DNA from 2 places in the Brachybacterium sp. AOP29-B2-41 genome. Region 1 is predicted to be linked to the other one. Evidence: predicted binding sites of a transcription regulator. Region 1 holds the regulator's gene; the other holds the start of a gene.

Region 1 (3,396 bases):
GACCAACACCATCTCGATGGTCATGCAGCCCGGCTACTCGATGCACGAGAGGATCCTGCGACCGGCCCGGGTCGGCACCCGGGGCCCCGCCTGACCCTCCCCACCCCTGAGGCGGTGCGGCGCCCGCCGGTCATCACGACCGGCGGGCCCCGCACCTCCCTCTCCGTATCGCACACAGCACCAACCCCCTCACCATCCCCGCTCTCGGAAGGAGACGCACATGTCCCAACAGGACTGGCTCGACAAGGACTTCTACGCGGTCCTCGGCGTCTCCAAGGACGCGAGCGCCCAGGACATCAAGAAGGCCTACCGCACCCAGGCCCGCAAGTACCACCCCGACCACCACCCCGACGACGCCAAAGCTGAAGAGAAGTTCAAGAGCATCGGCGAGGCCTACTCGGTCCTCAACGATGAGGAGCAGCGCCAGCAGTACGACGCGATCCGAGCCATGGGCGCCGGTGGCGCACGCTTCTCCGCCGGCCAGGGCGGTCCCGGCGGGGCCGGATTCGAGGACATCTTCTCCTCGATGTTCGGCGGCGGCGGCCACCCCGGCGCTCGCCCCGCCCCCGGCGGCGGCGCCGGCAACCCCGACATCGATGATCTGCTGAAGATGTTCGGCGGCCAGGGCGGCGGCTTCGGCAACGGCGGTTTCGGCGGCGCCGGTCCCGCCGGCTTCTCGCCGAATCGCGCCCCGGCGAAGGGCTCCGACACCTCCGCCCGCACCCGGGTCAGCTTCCGCGATGCGGCGCTGGGCACCGATCTGCGCCTGACCGTCGACGGCAGGACCATCACCACGCGCATTCCCGCCGGCGTGCACGACGGGCAGAAGATCCGCCTGCGCGGCAAGGGCCGACCCGGCCCCGGCGGCGCGCCCGCCGGCGACCTGCTCCTGACCCTCGACGTCGAAGAGCACCCCGTCTGGAGCGCCGACGGCGTGAACCTGCGCATCACGGTGCCGATCTCCTTCGACGAGGCGGTGCTCGGCACCACCGTGGCGGTCCCGCTGCTCGACGGCGACACCGTCTCCGTGAAGGTCCCGCCCGGCACGCCCTCCGGTCGTACCCTGAGAGTGCGGGGCAAGGGACTGGTCACCAAGAAGAAGACCGGCGACCTCCACGTCACCGTGCAGGTCGCGGTCCCCACCCACGTCGACGGCGCGGCGAAGCAGGCCATCGAGGACCTGCGGGCAGCACTGGCCGACGAGGACCCCCGCGCCGGCCTCACCGAGGCCGCGGCCCGCTGAGCATCCACGTGCTGAGCACGCGCCTGCTGAGCACCCACCCTCTGAGCACCCGTCTGCTGAGCACGATGAGCTGAGAACGCACCCGCACGCTGCAGAGCTTCGGAAGGAGCATCCCGATGGCCTTCTCGCACCGCCTCGATGACCGCGCCCCGGTCTTCGTCATCTCGGTCGCGGCGGAGCTGTCCGGGATGCACCCGCAGACCCTGCGCCAGTACGACCGTCTCGGACTGGTCGTCCCGCAGCGTACCCGGGGACGCGGCCGCCGTTACAGCCCCCGCGATGTGGTCCGCCTCCAGGAGGTCCAGGCACTCTCCCAGGACCAGGGCATCAACCTCGCCGGCATCAAGCGGATTCTCGAGCTGCAGGACGAGGTCAGCGAGCTCGAGAGCGTTCGCGAGAAGCTCGGCGCGTTGACCCCCGCTCAGCGGCGCGTGTTCTCCGCCGATCGGGACGGTGAGATCAGCGCTCTGCGCCGCGGTGAACGTCCCCGGCGGCGCAGCAGCGGCAGCGCGCTGGTGGTGTGGCGGCCTACTCGCCGGTCCTGATCTCGCCACTTCTGATCGCGGAGGCGCTCCCGACTGCGGGAGTGCTCCCGACGGCGGGGGAGCTGGTGACTGCGGCGGTGCTGGGAGGAGTCAGCACCCCGGCGAGGTGGTAGATCTCCTCGAGCTGCAGCGCCACCTGGGCGAGGTCGACCCCCTCGGCGGCCTGGCGACCGGCAGCGGTGAGGTCCTCGAGCTCTCCGGCGAGCAGCGCGGAGAGCTTCCGGGCGACCTGACCCGCGAACTCGGGCCCGTCCCCGCAGACCTGGTGCGTGAGCACCCCGTCGGGCATCGCGTCGCGGTACAGCGGGATGCCGCGCACCAGGGTCGGGATCTCGGTGGCCAGCGCCTCCCAGAGCACGATCCCCTCGGTCTCCTCCTTGGTGAGGAAGGCGAAGACATCCGCCCCGGCGTAGGCCTCCCGCAGCCGGTCCGCGTTCACATAGCCGGGGAACAGCGCATTGGGCGGGGCACTCGCCAGTGCCCGCTGGACCTCGGCGGTGAGCAGGCGCGGGTCCGTGCGCCCGAACCAGACGAAGCTCACCTCAGGCAGCTGCCGGGCGACCTCCACCCAGTCCAGGATCCCCTTGCGCACCAGATGCATGCCGACGCTGATCACCACGGGGGCGTCGGGGGCGAGTCCGAGCCGGTCCCGCAGCTGCGCCCGGGCCGTCGGATCCGCCCGGAAGAAGCTGGTGTCCACACCGTTGGAGAGCACCCGGATCGGTGCCGAGATCCCGTACTTCGGGGCGGAGACGAGATCTCGCGAGTAGCCGCTGGGGGTGATCACCACGTCGCCGCGCCGGTACAGGTGCGCGATCCAGCGCCGGAACAGCGGGGCGAGCTGATTCGACCCGGTGAAGGAATCCCGGAAGTCATCCTCGGTGGAGTGGGCCCATACCAGCACCGGACGTCGCCACAGCCGTGCCCACCGCGCCAGCACCGGAGTGTCCGGGAAGGGGGTGTTCAGGTGCACCACGTCGAAGGGGCGCAGGGGAGAGGTGACCACCTGATGGCCGAGCGTGCGCACCGCCGACTCCTGATGACGCATCGCCGCGCCGATGCCCGATTCCCGGGCCAGGCCCGTCAGCCCGCGCGGCATCAGCACCCGCAGCGGCTCGTCCGGATGCCGGACGCCGCGCGGCCCGCCACCGGGGAGCACGCCGTGCGCGAGCCGATCCAGCCGGCGCAGGGCGCGCTCCCGGAGAGGGGCGGGGCGCCGCAGGGCGCGAGATCTCATGAACATGTCGTGGCTCCGTTCACCAGGGCAGGAAGTGTCACCAGGGCAGGAAGCGCATCACCAATGCGCTGACGCCGAGCCCATAGGCGATCAGAGCCCACGGCTTGCACAGCAGGATGATCCAGACATAGGTGCGCCACCGCATCTTGGTGGTCCCGGCGATGTAGCAGAGCAGATCGTCGGGGGCGATGGGCAGCGCGATCGCGGTGGCGAAGGCGCGCGTGAAATGGGGGCTGCGGGTCCAGCCGAGGAACTTCTCGACTGTGCGCGGGCGGAACAGCCGCTCGATCAGCGACAGTCCGACGTGCCGGGCGATGAGGAAGTTCAGCATCGAGCCGGCAGTGACCGCGGCGTAGTTGTAGAGCGTGCCC
Region 2 (3,396 bases), on a different contig from region 1:
GCAGCCTCACCCACGGCCAGCGGGAGAGGCAGCGCAGGTTCACCGAGGAAGAGGTGGGGCAGTGAGCGGACCGGTCCCGACGCGGACGCTGTGGGTGGGCTGCGGGCGCCTTGGCGGGCGCACCGGCGCTGCCCTGCTGGAGGCGGGGGGAGAGGTGCTCGCGCTGCGCCGAGATCCGGGCGCCGTGCCGAGCGGCTTCCGCGCGCTGGCCGCGGACCTCTCCTCACCCCTGGAGGGGGCCCTGCCCGCCTGCGAGGCGATGGTCATCACCCTGCCCCCGCCGGAGGGGGCCGACGGGTACGAGACCCCGCTGCGCCACCTGGCCGCCGCCCTGCCCCACCGGCCCGCCCGGACCGTGTTCGTCTCCTCCACCAGGGTGTTCGAGGGGTACGCGAACCGTGCCGATCCGGCCCCGGTGCTCACCGAGGAGGATGCCCCGCAGCCGCTCGGCGACCGGGCCCAGAGCCTCCTGAACGGGGAGCGCCTGGCGAGGGAGCTCTTCGACGCGATCGTGGTGCGCCCCGCCGGGATCTACGGCCCGGGCCGGGATCGGCTGCTGCGCACGGTGCGCGAGGGACGCCCCGTCGACCACCGCCGACGCACGAACCGCATCCACGAGGAGGACCTCGCACGCGTGCTCCTCGCCCTGCTGGCGCATCCGGAACCGCCGGTGCTGCTGCACGCGGTCGACGGCGCGCCGGCGCGCCTCGGAGAGGTGGTCACCCACCTCGCCTTCCGGCTCGGCCTGCCGGTCCCGCCCGCCGCCGACCCCGATTCCGGCCACGGGACCGTGCTGAGCGGGGCGCGGATGAGGGAGCTGCTCGGAGAGCTCCGGCATCCGGACTTCCGCTCCGGGTACGACGCGATGCTCGTGTGACTCCGATCAGCGACCGAAGAGGCGGGTGAAGAACCCGGGGCGCTTCTCCGAAGCGAGGATCGACGCCGACGCCCGGCTGCGCTAGCCGAGCTCCTCGTCGATCTGGGCGTGCGAGGGCCGGCGCCGGTTCCGCGCCCCTGGGGCGCCGAGGACGCGCACGTCCGCGAGGGGCGTCCAGCCGAGGTGCTCATAGAGCTCGACGCCCCGTCCAGTCGCCACGAGCAGGCCCGTGTCGACATCGTGCTCATGGGCGATCGCCAGGAGCGTGCGGGTGACGAAGGTGCCCAGACCCCGCCGGCGATGCGTGCTGGCGGTGTAGATCCGGTCGAGCACGGCGCAGCCGTCGACCACCGCCATGCGTCCTCGGGCGACGACACGGCCCGCCTGGATGACGGTGAGGAGCGTCCAGCCGTCGAACGTCTCGCGGGCGACCGTGCAGGAGTCCGGCACGATCGGGGCCTCGACGTCCTGCAGCTCCATATCGGTGACCATGAGTCTCTCCTGATCGCTGATCAGTTCGAGATCGCCGGTCTCTCCGAGGGCCGGCGGCGCCTCGCCGACGTCGGAGATGAGGGTCAGCAGGTGACCCGGATTCCCCGCGACAGAGGAGGTCGCCCTGCGCAGCTCGTCCTCGCTCCAGCGGAACAGGACGGTCTCCGAATCCCCGTGCTCGGTGCGCGGACCGACGGTGTGCGAGGTGCCCTCATGGACCACCTCGTACTCCCGGGTGCGGGCCCATCCGTCCACCCAGGTGTGCACCGTCGCCGCGGTGAGCTCGTCATGCATGGCTGTCACTCCTTCGCTCGCCGTGGGAAGGTCGGTGCTGCCCGGGCCCGGCATCGTGGGATGCCGGGCCCGGGCAGCAGGGGGAGCATCAGGTCGCGGTGGACTCGATCTGCGCGGGTGGACTGTCAGCGGTGACCTCGATCTTGCGAGGCTTGGCCTTCTCGCTGAGCGGGATCCTCACGCTGAGCACACCGTTGCTGTAGCTCGCGGAGATCCGCTCGGTGTCCAGGCCCTGTCCGAGGCTGAGCTGGCGCAGGAAGGTCCCGCCCGTGCGTTCGCGCGTGATCCACTGCGCGCCCTCGTCCTTCGGAAGGGTCCGCTCCGCACGGATCGTCAGGAGCTGACCGTCCACGTCGACGTCGACCGAACCGGGATCGATACCCGGCAGATCGGCCGCGAGGACGTAGTGATCGCCGGCGCGGTAGAGATCCATCGGCATCTGCCGCGGTCCCCGACGTCCAGCATCGAGAAAAGTGCCCGCGAATCGCTCCATCTCTCGGAACGGATCGGTGGTGGCCATTGCTTCTCCTCTCTGATGTGACCCCCGGTCGTCCGGTGGTCGCCGAACCTTGAGTCCCTCCGACTCAAGTACGAGCAGATTAGCACTCTCCGGGCGAGAGTGCCAGAGTTCGGGAACGGCCTCGCGGCGGCGCGGAGCCGGTTCGCCGGGGTGCCCGGCCGCCGAGGAGAAGGCATCGTTCCAGGGTCCCGAGGTCCAGCGCTCAGGGTCTCGTGCCTCGCGCGGGGCGGATCAGCGCGGGCGGATCAGCGGGGGCGGATCCAAGGAGAGCCTCTCAGCGTCCATCGGCGCAGCCCTTCGCCCGAGCGGCCGATGGCCCTCGGGGGTGAGCCGGGGGTGAAAAGACGCGATTCGGCGACGCACGGAGCGCGCGGGCGCGATTCCTCGTCAAGACTGACTCCACCGCACTGCTGCCCGCCTGCCCGCTGACGGCATCCGAGCAGCATGCCCGCCCGCGGGGCTCCGCCCCCGCTCATCCCTGGAGAAGTCTGTGACCCCCGTGGAACCCCTCACCGCCCGCCGGTTCGGTGCGGCGCCCGAGCGCATGCTCACGCTCGACGTCGCCGAGCTCACCGATCCCGATGGCGACGCTCTCACCCTCACCACGGGCGCCGGGGGCATCTGGTTCACCTGCACGACGGACGGGGAGGAAGTCACCGTCGGACCGTTCCCCGCCGACTCGCTGAGAGATGCACTGAGGGCGCTCGGTGCCTTCACCCGCGCCGCGTAGCGGCACGCCAGGGCACGCGATGCAGCGCGGAATGACTCCCACCGGCGCGCTACGGCAGCGGTCGTCGTGCGCCCGGGCCGCTGCGCGCTTCGGCTCAGGGCGGAACGACCTCCGCGGGGGACGGCTGGGAAGCGCTCGGTACGCGGGTCAGGGGGAGCAGGGCGAGGCCCAGCAGCGCGGGGAGGGCCAGCAGCGTGTACATCCCGATGTAGGGGTCCGCCGATCCCCAGCTGGTGCTCAGCGTGAGCAGAGCGGCAGCGGCCAGCGGCGCGATCAGCCCCGCGAGGCTCCCGGCAGCACCCACCAGGCCGAGCCCGAACCCGGCCGACGCAGCCGGCAGCAGGGCGTAGGCCAGGGAGCGGGTGGCGGTCATGCCCAGCCCGATCGCGAGCCCCGCCACGGCTGTGGCGACATGGAAGACCAGCAGAGTCGGGGCGAGGGCGCGGCCCAGCATCGCGGCGGCGAGCAGCATCAGTGCGACAC

The links. The regulator HspR, encoded in region 1, represses chaperone genes until heat shock. The targets are predictions, from matches to a motif close to AAGTTGAGTCNNNNNGACTCAACTT.
Region 2: a site for HspR is predicted at 2,230-2,254, ahead of ACT3T9_RS13875 (Hsp20/alpha crystallin family protein). Genes of this name have one in related genera too.

The regions. Positions count from the first base shown of each region.
Region 1 covers NZ_JBQSXR010000005.1:152,677-156,072, reverse strand. The annotation lists gene ACT3T9_RS06965 (nucleotide exchange factor GrpE) at 1-94, shown strand, start outside; gene ACT3T9_RS06960 (DnaJ C-terminal domain-containing protein) at 221-1,243, shown strand; gene ACT3T9_RS06955 (heat shock protein transcriptional repressor HspR) at 1,360-1,788, shown strand; gene ACT3T9_RS06950 (glycosyltransferase) at 1,772-3,031, opposite strand; gene ACT3T9_RS06945 (TVP38/TMEM64 family protein) at 3,063-3,396, opposite strand, start outside.
Region 2 covers NZ_JBQSXR010000014.1:96,539-99,934, forward strand. The annotation lists gene ACT3T9_RS13860 (hypothetical protein) at 1-65, shown strand, start outside; gene ACT3T9_RS13865 (sugar nucleotide-binding protein) at 62-877, shown strand; gene ACT3T9_RS13870 (GNAT family N-acetyltransferase) at 959-1,663, opposite strand; gene ACT3T9_RS13875 (Hsp20/alpha crystallin family protein) at 1,752-2,183, opposite strand; gene ACT3T9_RS13880 (hypothetical protein) at 2,674-2,913, shown strand; gene ACT3T9_RS13885 (MFS transporter) at 3,008-3,396, opposite strand, start outside.